Regions from separate parts of the Paenibacillus nanchangensis genome, predicted to be linked through region 1. Evidence: riboswitches for the same ligand, from Rfam matches in the RefSeq annotation. Region 1 holds a riboswitch; each other region holds the start of a gene.

The links. Region 1 has a riboswitch for cyclic di-GMP ahead of ACE6ED_RS06625 (anti-repressor SinI family protein). Riboswitches for the same ligand answer to the same signal wherever they lie in the genome.
Region 2: it holds a riboswitch for cyclic di-GMP, as region 1 does, so the genes downstream of both, ACE6ED_RS22445 (glycosyl hydrolase) here and ACE6ED_RS06625 (anti-repressor SinI family protein) in region 1, are expected to answer to the same signal.
Region 3: it holds a riboswitch for cyclic di-GMP, as region 1 does, so the genes downstream of both, ACE6ED_RS21985 (LPXTG cell wall anchor domain-containing protein) here and ACE6ED_RS06625 (anti-repressor SinI family protein) in region 1, are expected to answer to the same signal.
Region 4: it holds a riboswitch for cyclic di-GMP, as region 1 does, so the genes downstream of both, ACE6ED_RS24805 (S-layer homology domain-containing protein) here and ACE6ED_RS06625 (anti-repressor SinI family protein) in region 1, are expected to answer to the same signal.

Annotation. Positions count from the first base shown of each region.
Region 1 is NZ_JBHOFD010000006.1:195,739-200,210, reverse strand. Features, by position in the region: gene ACE6ED_RS06645 (hypothetical protein) at 1-989, shown strand, start outside; gene sipW (signal peptidase I SipW) at 989-1,573, shown strand; gene ACE6ED_RS06635 (TasA family protein) at 1,670-2,287, shown strand; gene ACE6ED_RS06630 (helix-turn-helix domain-containing protein) at 2,479-2,808, shown strand; gene ACE6ED_RS06625 (anti-repressor SinI family protein) at 2,922-3,074, opposite strand; cyclic di-GMP riboswitch class I at 3,102-3,187, opposite strand; gene ACE6ED_RS06620 (2-oxoglutarate dehydrogenase E1 component) at 3,704-4,472, shown strand, end outside.
Region 2 is NZ_JBHOFD010000032.1:20,358-24,829, reverse strand. Features, by position in the region: gene ACE6ED_RS22455 (UDP-glucose dehydrogenase family protein) at 1-1,074, shown strand, start outside; gene ACE6ED_RS22450 (sugar phosphate nucleotidyltransferase) at 1,242-2,615, shown strand; cyclic di-GMP riboswitch class I at 2,755-2,835, shown strand; gene ACE6ED_RS22445 (glycosyl hydrolase) at 2,849-4,472, shown strand, end outside.
Region 3 is NZ_JBHOFD010000030.1:91,020-95,491, reverse strand. Features, by position in the region: gene ACE6ED_RS21985 (LPXTG cell wall anchor domain-containing protein) at 1-1,995, opposite strand, end outside; cyclic di-GMP riboswitch class I at 2,173-2,267, opposite strand; gene ACE6ED_RS21980 (GtrA family protein) at 2,693-3,097, opposite strand; gene ACE6ED_RS21975 (glycosyltransferase family 2 protein) at 3,087-4,088, opposite strand; gene ACE6ED_RS21970 (glycosyltransferase family 39 protein) at 4,307-4,472, opposite strand, start outside.
Region 4 is NZ_JBHOFD010000039.1:30,210-34,681, forward strand. Features, by position in the region: gene ACE6ED_RS24805 (S-layer homology domain-containing protein) at 1-1,593, opposite strand, end outside; cyclic di-GMP riboswitch class I at 1,645-1,737, opposite strand; gene ACE6ED_RS24810 (hypothetical protein) at 2,653-2,967, opposite strand; partial or broken gene ACE6ED_RS24815 (transposase) at 3,136-3,249, opposite strand; gene ACE6ED_RS24820 (hypothetical protein) at 3,288-3,611, opposite strand; gene ACE6ED_RS24825 (helix-turn-helix transcriptional regulator) at 3,611-3,817, opposite strand; gene ACE6ED_RS24830 (TIR domain-containing protein) at 4,406-4,472, shown strand, end outside.

The DNA.
Region 1 (4,472 bases):
AGACCCTGCGGCGGCTTCAGGCGCTGCAGGCCGACCCCGCTGCGGGGAGCGCTCTCCCCGTCCCCTTTGCCATCCAGGCGGCAGGGCCTGATACAGTGCTTTCTCCGCAGGCAGCCGGCCACTATGAGCGCATGACCGCCGGAGCAGCTGATTCCGTTCAGGAGATCGAGCGGCAGATAGCCGCCCAGCAGGCGGAGCTGGACCGCTTCACCGAAGAACGGCTGCGGCTGACGAAAGAGCTGGAAGAGACCAAACGCAAGGAAGAGGAGCGGCTCCGGGAAGAACAGGCCCGGCTCAAAGAAGAGGAACGGCTGCGGCTGGAGAAGGAGCAGGCCGGACCGCATCCGGCGGAAGAAAAAGCCGGAGAAAAATCCGGAGAAGCCGGTCAAGGCGGAGACGGCAAAGACGGCAAGCCCGCGGATGACGCCGGCAAAGCGGATGACCGCGGAGGAACGGAGAAACCCGGCGGGCATGACGGCTCAGGCGATCACACCGGCGGCGGAGATGCCGGGGGCAATCAGCCTGGCGGCGAAACCGGCAAGGCTGATGCAAGCAAAGGCGCGGAAAGCGGGCAGTCTGCTGGCGGCCCGGATACAGCGGGGTCCGGCAAAGATGCCGGCACGGAGAAGCCTCCGAAGTCTTCCCCTTCCCCGTCTCCTTCGCCTTCACCTTCTTCTTCACCTGCGGTTGACGACAGCCCCGCCGCTTCCTCCGGCCATTCTCCATCCGGCCCGGGCGATCCAGCCGCACCCGAAGCAAAATCTCAGGAAGCTGATTCTCATAACAACGTAACTAAGCCAACCGATGCTTCCGGTAATATCAGCCAAGAGCCAGCCGCCGCGGGTCAGGCCCCGGCGAAGCAGCCCCTGGCGGAGCATCCATCCGGGAACAGCCCGTCGTCTGCGGCCGTGCCTGCCGCGGCAGGCGCTCCGGATGAAGCTCAGCCGAAGCAATCCGATACCGCCCAATCCAAGGAGGCAACCCCCTAATGGCACAAGTCAAACTATGGTCCGGCCGCATTTTGACCGCGCTGCTGTCGCTGATTTTTTTCATCACCGTCGTCGCTGTCGTGATTTCCAAGGCATCCGGCGGAGAGCCGTCCTTCTTCGGCTATCAGATCAAAACCGTCCTATCCGGCTCCATGGAGCCGGGCATTCACACCGGTTCAATTGTGGCGCTGGAGCCTGGAGGGGATATGACCCGGTTTCAGCCTGGTGATGTCATCACCTTTCTTAACGAAGAGAACCTGCTGGTCACCCACCGCGTGATCGAAGCGGAACGAAATGAAGCCACAGGCGAAGCAGTCTACCGCACCAAAGGCGACAACAACGACGCCCCTGATGTAGCGCCGGTCAGCTCCAGAAATGTCGTTGCCGAATACAAAGGCATCACGATTCCTTATGTCGGCTATGCGATGAATTTTGCGGCATCCAAAACAGGCAGCGTGCTGCTGATGATCGTCCCCGGGGCGATGCTGTTAATCTACGCCCTGTATACGTCCTGGAAGGCCGTCTCCGAACTAGAGAAAAAACACGCGGATTTGTCCCAGCCTTCTCCCGAAGGACTGAAGTAACTTACCAGCCGATTGTCCCTCCCGCCGCTTACCGGACGAGGAGCACAATATAAAGCTTCATCCATCCAACCACATATTCAAGGAGGAATTTTACAAATGGGTATCAAAAAAACACTGGGTCTTAGCATCGCATCCGCAGCACTGGGTCTTTCCCTCATCGGAGGAGGAACTTACGCTTACTTTAGCGACACCGCCACCAGCACGGCGACTTTCGCGGCCGGTACGCTTGACCTTACGTCCGATCCCTCCGTCTTGATCAACTTAAACAACCTGAAACCGGGCGATATCGTGCTCAAGAAGTTCAAGCTGAACAACTCCGGCACGCTGGACATCGGCAGCATCCTGCTCCGCACCAAAACTGTGGTAACCGACGAAGGCAACAATAACAACGGCGCGGACCTGAACCAATTCATCAAAGTTAAATTCCTGAAAAATAACGATAAAGGCACAATCATTACGCCCGAGCTGGTGGTATATGAAACAACGCTGGCCGAGCTCAAGAACCTGACGCCGGACCTGGTCAAAAATACCGGCCTGGATCAAATCTGGACCGAACGCAGCGGCATCAAGGCCGGAACGTCCGACAGCTTTGCAGTAGCCTTCGAATTCGTGGAGAACAACCAGGACCAAAACCACTTCCAGAAAGACAAACTGGAACTGACTTGGGACTTCGAAGCCAAACAAGGCGAAGGAAAAATTTACAACGAGAACTAATCTGCCCGTTTATCCCAGCGGCAGCACCACACATCCCGGCTTCCGGCATACGGACCGGGATGTTTTTTTCCTCCGGGCATACCCGGGAATAACCGGTATAGGCCGGCCGGCACCGTTTCTATTACCTCGTGAAATTTGATATAATGAGATCAAATTTTTTACGGAGGGGCGTAATCATCTTGCCAGATAACATGGGCCAGCGCATCCACCAGCTTCGGCTGGAAAAGGGCTTGTCCTTGTCCGAGCTTGCGGACAGGGCGGATGTGGCCAAATCCTACCTAAGCAACGTTGAACGGAACATCCAGTCCAACCCCTCTATCCAGTTTATAGAGAAAATCGCCGAAGCGCTGCAGGTATCCATTCACACGCTGCTGTACGGAGAGGCTCCGGACACCGAGGAAGAACCGCTGGACGCGGATTGGTTCAGGCTTGTGCAGGAGGCGATGGCTTCCGGAGTCAGCAAGCGGGAATTCAAGGAGTTTCTGGAGTATCAGAAGTGGAAGCTGGAGCAAAAGGATTGAATTTACGAACCTTATGCGGATGGACGATTCCGCCGCAGGGATCCGGACCCGCACCAAAGAGGCAGAGCGCCGCGCCGCTCTGCCTCTTTGGTGTATGTAGCTCCCCGTCAGCCTTACAACAATCTCGGTCCCTTATCGAGGAAGAACCTCCGGATCTCTTCGGCGCGGATTCCCGCGCGTTTGGCTGTCAGCAGCAGCTGCACCCATTCGAGATCCAGATCCGCCGTCTGGAACTCTCCGACTTTACCCTGGTTGGACTTGTTCAAAAAATCTCCTCCTAAGATTTTATGTCCCCAGGCAGTCCGGCCGTCATAGTAGATTCTACCTTAGACCCGAGACTTTGTGCCCCTGCCTTTCGGCAGGTTTACCCTTTTACTGGACCCTTGAGCGCAAGGATCTGCATGCCGTCTTGATGCAATTCAATTATAGCGGACGCAAGCGGCAAAGTATGTCGCTTCCTGTTCGCCGTACTTTGGCATATTCGCGCGGGAAAAGCAGGATGAGCGGGGAATATGGGAATCGCCGGCCGCTCTGCTATGCCTAAAGTCATATCAATCTTTTATAGGTTTGTATTTTTCTAGGAGTCTAATCTTACTATAAAAACTTAAAGACCCATTTTCAAGCATCAACTGCATTTTTTTCGTAAAATTGGGTAAATGGTTATGATGGGACATGACAGCGGTCTGTCCCGGGATGCTGTACTGAACCATGCCGTTTTGCGATTGGTCCTTACGAAAGTATGAATTGATTCCCTTCCTTGAAAAGAGCACAATGAAGGAGACATCAGCAAGCGAATTTTCACCGATGTGCGACAACGAATGTAAACGCAAACATTGACGTCCGGACAACCCGCCTGTCAGCGGACTCCGGGCCATTCCCTAGGAGGATGCATTCAATGGCAGCCAAGGAACCCTTCTCTCCATCCGCATGGAGCCACTATTACGGACCCAATCTGGGGTACATTCAGGAAAAATATGAGCAATACGTAAACGATCCGTCGTCCGTCGAGAGCAACTACCGTGAGCTATTCGAACGCTCAGGCCCACCTCCGATGACACCGTCCGCCGTCCAGCCGGCCGGCACGGCAGGCACCGCGTCGCCCGACCCCGGGCTGCTGCGCAAAGCCGTCCGCGCCTCCAAGCTGATGGCGAACATCCGCATCTACGGCCATCTGACCGCGGACATCGATCCGCTCGGCAAGCCGGACAGCTCCATGGCCAAATATCTGGATCCGGCCACCTACGAGCTGACGCGGGAGGATCTCGAAGCGCTGCCCGCTTCGCTGATCTGGGAGAACGCGCCGGAGAATATCAAGACCGGCTGGGACGCCGTCAACCTGATGAAACGGAGCTACACCCGGACCATCGCCTACGAGTTCGGCCATATACGCGACGAACAGGAGCTTCGCTGGCTGAACCAGCAGGCGGAGACCACCGAACCGCAGGCCGTGCTGACCCTGGAAGAACGCAAGGCCCTGCTGAAGCGGCTGGTTGAGGTGGAGCAGTTCGAAACGTTCCTGCACCGGACCTTCGTCGGCCAGAAGCGGTTTAGCATCGAAGGCAACGACTGCCTTGTACCGATGCTGGATGAGGTGGTGCGCGCCGCAGCGGACGACGGAGCGGAGCATATACTAATGGGCATGGCGCACCGCGGGCGCCTGAACG
Region 2 (4,472 bases), on a different contig from region 1:
CCGAACGGGGAAGCCGACCTGCAGTATATCGAAGCGGCGGCGGCCGAAGTCGGCCGGTCGATGGAAGGCTACAAAATTATCATGACCAAATCGACGGTGCCGGTCGGCACCAACGAGCGGATTCGTTCCATCATCGCAGCGCAGACACAGCATCCGTTCGATATCGTATCCGCGCCGGAATTCCTGCGCGAAGGTTCGGCGATCCGCGATACGCTGCATCCGGACCGGATCGTGATCGGCATCGACAACCCCGCGCTGGAGCCGGTGATGCGTGAGCTGCATCAGGGTTTTACCCCGAATATTGTAGTCACGGACATCCGCAGTGCGGAAATGATCAAATACGCTTCGAACGCCTTCCTCGCCACCAAAATATCGTTCATCAACGAAATCGCCAACATCTGCGAGAAGGTCGGCGCGGACGTCACTGAAGTCGCCCAAGGGATGGGATTGGACAAACGGATCGGCTCGTCGTTCCTGCAGGCGGGTATCGGCTACGGCGGGTCCTGCTTCCCGAAAGACACCAACGCGCTGATTCAGATTGCCGGCAATGTGGACTACAACTTCAAGCTGCTGCGTTCGGTGGTGGAAGTGAACAAAGACCAGCGTTTTATGATAATCGCGAAGCTGCGCGAATCGCTTGGCGCGCTGCGCGGGGCGGAAATCGGCATCTGGGGGCTGGCGTTTAAGCCGAACACCGACGATGTCCGCGAAGCGCCGGCCCGCGAAATCGTGGAGACGCTGGTAGCGGAAGGCGCAATCGTCAAACTGTATGATCCAATCGCTGCAGACAAGTTCCGTGAGCAATACGATCATCCGCAGCTCCGGTGGTGCGTAAGTGCGGAAGAAGCAGCGGCGGGCAGCGACGCGGTTTGCCTCCTGACGGATTGGAGCGTATTCAAGGACATCGACCTGCACCTCCTTGCGCCGACGATGCGGCGGCAGGTGCTGATCGACGGACGTAACGTGTATACGAAAGAGCAAATCGAGGGCACGGGGCTGGAATACCATTCGGTCGGCCGCCCGCAGATGGGCGGACTGAGCGGCATGTCCCGCAGTATGGCGGGAGCGCTGTAGGCATTGCGGGCTGACACTGCAGCGGATATGACCGGAAGTGCAAATCTGCCGCAGTGCCAGCTCCGCCTAGCCTGTACATTTTCAGCTCAATCCATTGATAGACTGACCAATGAAATGGCAGCAAAAGCGGCAGGCCCGCTTATAACGAACGATCAGGAGGGTTCACTATGAAACTGGTTCTTTTATCGGGCGGTTCGGGCAAACGCCTGTGGCCGCTGTCCAACGACTCGCGGTCCAAGCAGTTCTTGAAAGTATTGGAGGGGCCTACGGGCCAGCCGGAGTCGATGGTGCAGCGGGTATGGCGGCAGCTGACCGAAACCGGACTCGCAGACTCTTCGTACCTGGCTACCGGCCGGGGGCAGGTGGAGATGATTCAGAGCCAGCTTGGCGCCGAGGTGCCGATCATCGTAGAGCCTGAGCGGCGGGACACCTTCCCGGCGATTGCGCTGACCGCCAGCTATCTGTATTCCATGGAAGGCGTGTCGCCGGACTCCGCCGTGGCAATTTTGCCGGTTGATCCGTATGTGGAGTCCTCCTTTTTCGAAAGCGTGGCGCTGCTGGAGCAGACGATGCGGGAGAGCGGAGCGAACCTTGCGCTGATGGGCGTAGTTCCGGAACTCGCATCGGAGAAATACGGATACATTATCCCGGCCGAGCCCGACGGAGCCGAGCGCGGTTACCTGAAAGTCAGCCATTTTCAGGAGAAGCCGGACCGCAAGCTGGCGCAGGAGCTAATCTCCCGCGGGGCGCTCTGGAACTGCGGCGTGTTCGCTTTCCGTTTGGGGTATCTGCTTGATATTCTCCAGCGCAAGGGACTGCCGCTCAATTATGAGGAGATGCAGAAGCAATACAAGCTGCTTGCGTCGATCAGCTTCGATTACGAAGTGGTGGAAAAAGAGGAAAACATCGTCGTTCTCCCCTATAACGGATTTTGGAAGGACCTTGGCACCTGGAATACGTTGACCGAGGAAATGTCCCGAAATCAGCTGGGCCGGGGCGTGCTGACGGAAGATTCAAGCTCCAGCTGCCTGATCAACGAGCTGGACATTCCGATCACCGTGATCGGCGCCCAAGATCTGATTGTGGCGGCCAGTCCCGACGGGATTCTGGTTACCAGCAAATCGGAGAGCCCGCGGATCAAAGAAGTGCTGAAGGGCATCGAGCAGCGGCCGATGTACGAAGAGCGGCGCTGGGGACATTACCGGGTTATCGATTATGTGAAATATGAAGAGGGGAACGAGGTCCTGACGAAACGCATCCGGATTAAAGAGGGGAAAAACATCAGCTACCAGCTGCACCGCAAACGCAGCGAAATCTGGACGATTATCAGCGGCGAGGCCAGCGTCATTCTGAATGAGCGGCTGCATCAAGTGAAAGCCGGGGACGTCGTCCGGATTCCCGAAGGCACCAAACACAGCATCCTGGCACTGACGGATGTGGAGTTTATCGAGGTACAGACCGGCTCCGAGCTGGTGGAGGAAGACAACATCCGGATTTGCCTGGAGTGGGACGATATAGTTCTACAGCAGTTTATTTCATAAGTCAAAAACATATTATTACCCGAAAAAACCGGGACTGAAACAGAAAAACGTGCGACTAATTAACCATTTTTGAATTTTGCACTAAAACGAAAACTAAATAGGTCGATAACATACGGTAAGAAGGATGAATCCTTCCAAAATACGACAAAGGCAAACCTGTCGAAAGGCAGGGACGCAAAGCTATAGGGCCTTTCGCAAGAGTGGCAGCCTGGCTACCGAAAGGAAGATGATTTTTGAACGCTTACCGTTTGTTTCGACCTCTGTGCAGAATTTTGTCGATTGCTCTGCTTGCTGCTGTAATACCGGTGGGAGCCGGCGCTTTTCCGTCCGCTGCATCGGCGGCCGTTGAGCCCGGTACTCCAGTTAATGCTTCCGCTTCGCCTGAAGCGGTGAAGCTGCTTCAGTACTTGACGTCCATCTCCGGGAAAAGCACGCTGACAGGGCAACACGATTACCTGGAAAGCCCGGATGAGTTCAATAATAAGCTGAAGAACACCAGCGGAAAGTTTGCCGCTCTGCATGGTTATGAGATTGGAGCCATCAGCGGACAGTCCGAAAGCGGCGTCGCCTGGTACCGCCAGAATGTGGTGAATAGCGCCATCAACTGGCACAAAAACGGCGGCGTAGTCGCCATGACCTTTCACGCGAATCTGCCGGGAACGTCTTATGACTGGTCCAATGTGTCCAGAAGTCTCAGCCAGGCGGAGTTTAATAAATATGTAACGCCAGGTACGGCGCAGTACAACAGCCTGATCAACGAACTGGATAAAGTGGCCGTATCACTGAAACAACTCCGCGATGCCGACGTGCCCGTGCTGTGGAGACCGTATCACGAAATGAACGGCGGCTGGTTCTGGTGGGGCCAAAAAACAAATTTTGCCGCACTTTGGAACATCATGTACGACCGGTTCGTTAATGTGCACAAACTGAACAACCTGCTGTGGGTGTGGAGCCCAAATGCTCCAAACGCCTGGTCTGACGCCTACTCGCTGACCTACCCGGGAGCGAGCAAGGTGGACATTCTCGCCGCCGACATTTATGAGAACGACTATAAGCAGAGCCATTACGACGGCCTGCTGGCCTTGGCGGCCGGCAAACCGATCGCCATCGGGGAGAACGGCGAAATGCCGAACCTCACCACCCTGTCCAAAACGCAGAGCAAGTGGGCGTTTATGATGACTTGGGGCAAGATGCTGTACGAAAAGAATTCTACCGATACCATTAAAGGCTTTATGGGCAGCAGTCAAACGCTGACGAGAGACGAGTTTACAGCCGCTTTGACGGCGCTGCCGAGCCCGACGCCGAAACCAAGCCCGACACCGACGCCGAGCCCGAGCGTATCGCCAAGCCCGACACCGACGCCGAGTCCGAGCATATCGCCGAGCCCAACGCCGAAACCGAGCCCGAGTGTATCGCCAAGCCCGGCGCCGGTGCCGAGCCCGAGTGTATCGCCAAGCCCGGCGCCGACACCGAGTCCAAGTGTAGCACCAAGTCCGACGCCGGTGCCAAGTCCAAGTGTAGCGCCAAGTCCGACGCCGGTGCCGAGCCCAAGCGTGATGCCGAGCCCGACGCCGGTACCGAGCCCAAGCGTGATGCCGAGCCCGGCCCCTATGCCGGAGCCATCCGCACCGGTTCAGGCTCCGCTGCCGGACAGCCCGCAAAAACCGGCCCCGGCTGAACCCGAGCCGGTGTACGCAGCCGGACTGATGGCCGAGTATTTCAATAACAAGACGCTTTCCGATTCACCGGTTCTGGTCAGAACGGATGCGGCAATCAATTTCAACTGGAGACAAGCCAGTCCGGACGCCGCGCTTGGCGCCGATAACTTCTCGGTCCGTTGGACCGGAACAATCAAGC
Region 3 (4,472 bases), on a different contig from region 1:
ACCTCCTTGTGGAGCAGGACCCTCCACAATCACAATATCCGGCTCATCCGACTCAGGCGCTTCTTGGCCAGGCCCCGGAGTTGGTACCGGCTCATCCACCTCTACCGGCTGTTCCGGTCCACCTGCAGGAGGTGTCTCGTCAGGTATAACGACGACTCCCGGTACGCTGTCAGTTGGTACCGGCCCGCCCACCTCTACTGGTTGTTCCGACCCGCCCGCAGGAGGCGTCTCGTCAGGTATAACGATGACTCCCGGTACGCTGTCAGTCGGTGCCGGCGAAGCTGGTATCCAGCCTGGCGGAACTGGTGTCGGGGTTGGCTCTACCGACGGGATTGGCGTCGGGGTTGGCTCCACCGACGGGATTGGCGTCGGCGTTGGCTCCACCGACGGGATTGGCGTCGGCGTTGGCTCCACCGACGAACTCGGCGTCGGCGTTGGTGCCACCGACGGAGTTGGCGTCGGCGTTGGCTCCACCGACGGACTCGGCGTCGGGGTTGGCTCCACCGACGGACTCGGCGTCGGGGTTGGCTCCACCGACGGGATCGGCGTCGGCGTTGGTTCCGCCGACGGAGTTGGCGTCGGTGTTGGTTCTACCGACGGGATTGGCGTCGGGGCTGGTGCCACCGACGGACTTGGCGTCGGTGTTGGCTCCACCGACGGACTCGGCGTCGGTGTCGGCGCTACCGACGGACTTGGCGTCGGTGTCGGCGCTACCGACGGACTCGGCGTCGGCGTTGGCTCCACCGACGGACTTGGCGTCGGTGTCGGCGCTACCGACGGACTTGGCGTCGGGGTTGGCTCCACCGACGGACTCGGCGTCGGTGTCGGCGCTACCGACGGACTTGGCGTCGGTGTCGGCGCTACCGACGGAGTTGGCGTCGGTGTCGGCTCCACCGACGGACTTGGCGTCGGTGTCGGCGCTACCGACGGAGTTGGCGTCGGTGTCGGCTCCACCGACGGTGTTGGCGTCGGTGTTGGTGCCACCGACGGAGTTGGCGTCGGCGTTGGTGCCACCGACGGTGTTGGCGTCGGCGTTGGCTCCGCCGACGGACTTGGCGTCGGTGTTGGCTCCACCGACGGGATTGGCGTCGGTGTTGGCTCCACCGACGGGATTGGCGTCGGCGTTGGCTCCGCCGACGGACTTGGCGTCGGTGTTGGCTCCACCGACGGAGTTGGCGTCGGGGTTGGCTCCACCGACGGGATTGGCGTCGGCGTTGGCTCCACCGACGGGATTGGCGTCGGGGTTGGCTCCACCGACGGACTTGGCGTCGGTGTCGGCGCTACCGACGGACTTGGCGTCGGTGTCGGCGCTACCGACGGACTCGGCGTCGGTGTTGGCTCCACCGACGGGATTGGCGTCGGCGTTGGTGCCACCGAAGGACTCGGCGTCGGTGTCGGTGCCGCCGACGGACTTGGCGTCGGTGTTGGTGCCGCCGACGGACTCGGCGTCGGCGTTGGTGCCACCGACGGAATTGGCGTCGGTGTTGGTGCCACCGACGGTGTTGGCGTCGGCGTTGGCTCCGCCGACGGGATTGGCGTCGGTGTTGGCTCCACCGACGGGATTGGCGTCGGCGTTGGTGCCACCGTTGGACTCGGTGTTGGCTCCACCGAAGGCGTCGGTGTCACTGTTGGGCTCGGCGTTGGCTCCACCGAAGGCGTTGGTTCCACCGTTGGGCTTGGCTTTGGTGTCAGCTTATAACATTTAATGAAGAGCCAGGAGGCATCGTACAGCTCGGACAACGGAACGCCGTTGATCAGCAGGTATTTACAGGTCCAGCGTTCCCCGTCTATTATCTTTTCCGTCCAGTCCGACCAGGAAACATCAACCAGCGGGATTTCCGGGAACAAAATGGCTACAGCCTCCTGCCATTTATCGTCCCACTCCTCCGGAAAACCCCCAGGATAACTGCTCTGTGCCCGCGCGGAACCGGCAGACCCCAACGTCAGGATCAAAGCCAGCGCTACAGAAAGGAGCGATTTCCCTCTTTTTTTCATGCATTCAACTCCAATACAAATCGATTAGTTGTCAAACCCCCGCCTATACAACCGCCGGTTCGGCGGTCTGGTGCCAAGCCTGCCCTCCTTCCTCTCACTGGAGTAAACCCCTACAGAATGCGATTGCCCGAAATCAGGGTAAAGGACCACACAAAAAAGACCGCCAGAAACGAAGTTCATGGCGGTCGGACGATCATTGCACCGGGTTGGGTCGGCACGGCAGATTCCAGACTTTGCGTCCCACCCTTTCGGATGGTTTGCGTTTACATGTTTAAAATATGTATTTGTGTGAGATGTAAGCGATTCTGGCTGCGGACAAACTCATACTTTAAATCCATGCATCTCTTCTCAGCCAAGGACAAACTGCCTAGACCCTGCTCCCCTTGACTCCTTACCCTTGTACAGTATATAAACCGGATATTTTTATTTTAAACAGTTAAAATTTAGGGAGTATAATCCAAAGTCTGCTCCGGGGAAATGGCGCCTGTAAGCGGTCTGACGACCGTGAAATATCAGCCTGCCCATGATCTGAAAGTTCTTATTCATTCGGAAGAAGCAGGCCTTTTACGGCTTCCCCACTTCTGCAAGCCTCCTGTATGCGGCAGGAGATGAGGGCTGGATTGGCGTTTTGGTGTCCAGCAGACGGATCAGACGAGGGTAAAAAAAAGACCCTCTGCAAAGAGGGCCGGCAATCCGGTCAAAATACCCATTTTCGGCTTCCGACAAAATTTATCACCACGGTTACTCCGGTGACCAGAACCTTGGACAGCAGAACCTGCATGCCCAGCCGGTCAGTCAAAACATGCATCAGCAACAGCGAAACTCCGAGACTGACCAGATTAAGCAATATAAACTTAACCAGCTGCATCCGGTCAAAGGAGGCCTGATCCGCTTTCTGGCGGTCACGGAAGGTGACTTTTTTATTGAGGATAAAGCTGTTCGCCGTCCCCGCGCTGTAGGAAATAACTTGAGCAATCGCATATCCGGCTCCCGCAGCGCTCAGTAGAGTAAACACCGCAAAATCCACCAGCGTATTCAGCAGGCCAACGGCATTAAACTTCAGGAATTGAATGGCGGCTGTGCGCAGACTATTATCGGACATTGGCGTTCTCCCGCTTCGAAGTCCCGCTGTGCCCTTCCTGCTGCGGCCCTTCCTGCGTCTCGGGATACCCCTTCGTTTCGCGTACAATGTACAGCGGCCGGTCCTTTGCCTCATCGTAAATCCGGCCGATGTATTCGCCGATCACGCCAAGCAGCATCAGCACAATGCCGTTAAACAGGAGGTTAATGCCGACAATGGACGACCATCCCGGCTCGTTCCGGGAAGTAAAAAGCTTCTGGTACACGACGATAAACAAATAGATAAAGCTCGACAACGAGAGAAAAAAGCCTACGTACGTGGCGATTTTGAGCGGCTTGTGCGAAAAGGAGGTAATGCCGTCCAGCGCAAACCGGATCATTTTCTTCAGCGGATATTTTGTTTCTCCGGCAAATCGTTCCTCCCGCACGTATTCGACCATCGTCTGCCGGAAGCCTACCCAGCTGACCAAGCCCCGGACATACCGGTTTTTCTCTTTCAAGCCGCGGAGCACGTCGCACACCTTGCGGTCGATCAGGCGGAAATCCCCCGTGTCGGTCGGTATATCGACGCTGGTCATGCTCCGGAGCAGCCGGTAGAACAGCTTTGCGGTAACTTTTTTGAACAGCGTCTCCCCGTGACGTTTCAGCCGCTTCGCATATACGACCTCGTACCCTTCCTTCCACTTGTCAATCATCTGTAAAATGATTTCGGGCGGGTCCTGAAGATCGGCGTCGATCACCACCACCGCATCGCCTTGGGCATAATCCATTCCTGCGGTAATCGCAACCTGGTGCCCAAAGTTGCGGGAAAAATCAATCAGCTTGACGTTTGCGTCCCTGCTGCTGATTTCCTGCATGATCTCCACCGTCCGGTCGCGGCTGCCGTCGTTGACGAACACCAGCTCATACGGATCTCCGCAGCCGTCCATCACCTTTTTCAGCCGCTCGTACGTATGGGCGATAACCAATTCTTCATTATACATAGGGATGATGACACTGTATCTTACTTTCATTCCTAGGCCTCCTAATAAGCCATAAAATTCTAACGGCCGGCAGGCCGCGGTGCCGGTTCACCTGCAGCGGCCTGTACGTTCTTCCTCGATTCGCCAGCAGCCATCAGCCGGCCTGGCTGTACAGGGAAAGGAGCGTACCGCCCCCTTCCCTGTCATCTTCTATGAGGTTATCGGCCAGCCGCGCTTTACCTGGCTGCCGGCTGATCCAGCATAGCCCGTCAGAACAACCAGCTTGGGAACCACCGGAGCGCGCCGGTGACGTAATTTCCGCTGACCTGCATACCCGAAAGTGCCGGATAAAACAGGATAAACAGCAGTCCGGCAAGCGCCGCGAAGCCATATCGGATGTAACGCGACTTCGATTCCGGCAATCTTCCGTCAAGC
Region 4 (4,472 bases), on a different contig from region 1:
CCGTGCCCAGTGGCCCGCCAAATCGGTGAAATGCACATTGCGCAGCATGACCGCATACAATCCGGAGGCTGTGATTGGCGCATGGACAAAGTCCCGCTCCACTTCAGTTACACCAGCTATATAAGTCCAGGTGCCTTTAGCCGGATCGTAACTGTAGATTCCAAGCTTCTCCCGCTCCGAGACCCAAGGTTCTTCCTTCGGATACCGGATCGCGAGCTTGACCGGGAGCTGGAATGCAGCGTCCGATTGTACCTGCCAGACGGAGCCAGCCTTGAGCAGCTTCAGTCCGTTTGCATCCAGCAGCTCTTTTGTTTCCAGTTCCGCCTGAGCCAGACTTACGCCGGTATTGTCCGGGAAGGTGCCTGCCGCAATCTCCAGCCGCGCCCAGCCGTTTAGGACAGACAAAACGCCGCCTGTATTCCCAATGATCCGGCTGTCTTTGGCTCCACTAACTACGGGCACTTTAACATTTGGGTTGGAGCCCGGGGTTGTGGCGGTTCCCATTCCTGGTGCCGAACCTGGTTCCGGCGTTGGGCCAGGTTCTGGTGTCAGGCTTGGAGATGGGTTCGCGACATGTGTTGGAGTTGGCGCCGGGAAGTTGCGTTCTTTTAGATCCAAGGATTGGATGTTGTCGTCCTTAGTGCTGTACAGCAGCTTGTCCCCGCTAATGCCAATCAGCTTCGCCCCCGTTTCGATAGCGGGCAGCGGCGTCACTTTTGAGGTATTGAGATTTACCTGCTGCAGCACAGCTGCACCGTTTTCCTCCTGCTGAAATACCGCGTATTTTTCACCAATGAACATGTGTGCATAAGAGGTGCCGCCATCCTTCATTTCGGTGAGATCCACAGGCTGTGCCATCAGATCTTGAATATTCAGCAGCACGTACTTACTTCCGGCAGCGCCGTTTTTCTGTTTATACAGCACCTGACTGCCATTAAAAACAAACCAGTCGACGGTGTTTGCACCACCCAGACTCACCAGTGCACGTCTCACTCCGCTGTTCACGTTCAGCAGACTAAGTCCCCCGTCACGGGCATTTTTATAAACGACATTTCCACTGGCCAGCATGGGGAACCGTCCTTCGCCCAAGTCGGCTTCAGCGCCTGTTGCCAAGTCGTGATAAATCATGCTGCCGTAATGTTTGCGTTCATACCAGACTACACCTACTCCGTCCGTCGTCGGATTCCCATAGGAACCGGGCTGCTTGTTGAGTTTCGCGGGCTTCCCCGTCTCCAGGTTGGTACTGTAGATATCCCACTGGAGCGATCCCGCCGCCTCATTTCCTTTGTCCGCCCACACCACAATCGCGCCGTTCACATAAGGCGCATCTTTTGGGGACGGGCTGGAGGTGAGTCTCGTACTAGCACCATTGCTCTGATTCAGCGTATGTACCTGCTTGACCCCAGTCGCATCCTGTTCCAGCCAGACCAGCCTTTCTCCCGATACGCTGAAGTCCGTTTTCCCCGGATTCATACCGGCTGCCACAGCTTGATGCGTGTCTAGAACGCCGCTGAACAGACCTCCAATCATTGACACGGCCGCGAATACAGCGATGGCCGTCTGCGCTAACTTTTTTTTCCTTGCGAACCTCATCCACGTCTCTCCCTCAATGCTATTTGCAGGCACACCAAAAAACCAAGTGCCTTGAGCGGCCCGGCTGCCTTAACATCTTTTTGGGATGAAGTAGGCCCGTGGCTTTGCGTCTCCGACTTTCGTACGGATTTGCCTTTGTTCCAAACTCGGTTCTTTTGTCCCTATGTGTTTGTTTTAAAGTGTCTTTTGATGTATAGGACACTTTTAATATCGGAATTTATCCCTGTATAATAAAGATGTTCTATATTTTCCTTTTTTAGGGATGTTGGAAAAACTGAATTTATTTATCGTTTGATTCCACTTTGAGTCTGACGCAACGTTCTAATTTGACTCCTCTCACTCTGCAGGCGCTCCTGCAGTTTTCCAACATAAAAAACCTCCAGAGATATCTCCCTACCTAACAAATGGGATATCTCTTGAAGGTGCTATGATAAGTTTAGTTAAAGTTATGACTCGCAGAGTGTACTCTATTTTGTAGGGGCTTGGCTATCGTCTGTCGCCTATGGTTTTAATCTGCCATGTTAACAGGTATTATTATTTTTGAATGTTTAAAGAAACGTACACGATAAGCATCTCCCACAGTTACTTTAATGTACCCCGGAGCTAGGTAATATGTCTGAACTTTATCATCATCATTAACCCAAACTTTATCGCTCGCTCTAAATTGTTGTTGCCTTTTTATGACCGTAATTTTCTTCTCTTGGTACCCATCTAACACGTCTCTAGTTAGACAGTAGACATCCACACCCGCTACACATAAAGAAAAGATAGAGAATAGGATCAACAAATATAACACTAGTTTCTCCCAGAACTTATTCCACTTATTGCGGTTCCGTATGATTGCTAAGGGTAATTCGACAGCAAGGCAGTATATAAACAAGTACACTCGGATTGCTTCAAATAGCAGTATACGTTGTTCATAGGAATTATATTTAATACATATAGTCGTTATGCAAAAAACAAAGAGCAGTGCAAATATTATCCTTACTATATTTTTACTCTTCACATCTGTGCTTGACCTCCTTAGACAACTGCGCCAGATCTATTCGCGTTTTTATCTTAACGCATCAAGCTAACTGTTTCTGCCACTGCTACCGCCTCAACAATATAGTTTCGTACTTCACTGATGGACCGGGTTCTTTTAGAGAAATATGGATTTAACCAATCATCTATTTTCACTACAACCAATTTAAAACTCCCGTTCTTTAGATCAAACTCTGGATACCAACCCAAATCTAGAACATAAATATTGTTATATCGAACTTGAAGAATGTCTTCTTTAAACGACCAAATCTGCTCAGCGTATGAAAGATTATCTACAAAATCAAAATCGTTTAAAATAACCTTACCTGCTTTGAAGTCAAACTCCCCCAAAAGTCTCCCTCCTGTTCATTGCATCAGGCTTTATTTTTTGCTCCATCACTTTTCATCCCATCATTGATTAGTTTGTCTTCCTTAAAATCTGGGGCTATCGGTAGGGAAAATCTCTTGCCCTTCGTCACCTTGCGGAGTTGCCGGTGATAGCTTCTACCATGTGCGCAGGTTCAAGACGGTAAGCCAGAAATTTGAGGTCTCATTCTCCCCGATCCACATCCCCAGCACATCTTTATTCCTGTCCAGATCGACCCCAAAAACCATATACGCCACCTTATACACATAATAATTTATTTGCACAGGATTCTTGATAATCCACCTTATAATTTTTTATCAAGATAAATCAAGAAAATTAATTCAATTGTAAATTGCAGAGTCAACACAACAAATGCAACATTCAGTATCTGAGAAAGACTGTAACTAGTTTGAAACCGATAGAATACATCTAAAAATATCATCAAACCAAGCACCACTATTAGTAAACTATGGTACCAAACTGTCGCTTTGTTCGCCTTACTCTGAATCGATTGCCAACGTTCATCATTTTTATTTTTTATAGTTTTTCTAGCTTTGTAAAATACATTTCCAATTAAGCCCGTTAATAATACGATCAATGCAACTGCCGTTATTATTTGATATGCCATTATTTATCATCCTCCTTCAGTGTAAATACTTCATTAATAGAAACATTAAATACTTTTGCAATTTTGAAGGCTAGCTCCAATGAAGGTGTATATTTATATTTCTCAATGGATATAACTGCCTGTCGTGATACTCCAAGAAGTTCAGCCAAATCAGCTTGTGTCCAATCCTTTGTAGCTCTCAAAATTTTAATGCGATTTTCAATCAATGTAATCCACCCCTTACTTAATGTAACCATTTGATTACATTTTTATTGTAACCACTTGGTTACATATTGTCAATATATGGTTTACTCAAAAAACAATGTTTATCATCCTCTTGCCATATATCGCCCGCTAAACAATACCACTCCGAGCAAAAAATGCTGAGCGCGGATTTAGCAGTTTGTTCGCAGCATCATAGGTGTACGACTCTGACACGGCAGTTCCGGCTTCAGTCGTTTCTTTACTCTGACGGTTGCCCACTGTGTTATAGGAGTAAACCACTTTGGTTCCATTTTGCCTTCTGCACTTGAACCAGCTGATTCAGCGCATCATACGCATACTCTGAGAGATCCGTCGGGCGAAAACACCGCTGAGCAAGCCTCCAATCATTGACACTGCTGCGTACAGCGATAGCCGTCTGTGCTAACCTTCTTTTCCTACCGAACCTCATCCTCGTCTCTCCCCCAGCGCATCGCCCGGACTATAAGTATCAATTGTTGCTGCAGATCATAAGTTAGCTCTTTCCCATGTCGGGAGTAGCAGGTATACTTACTAATGAAGTGTTAATTTTTTCCTTATAAGGGGATAATCCAATGTCCATTCATAGAAAACCCCGGGTGTTTATCGGCAGCTCGCGTGAAGCGATCCCATACGCTCAAG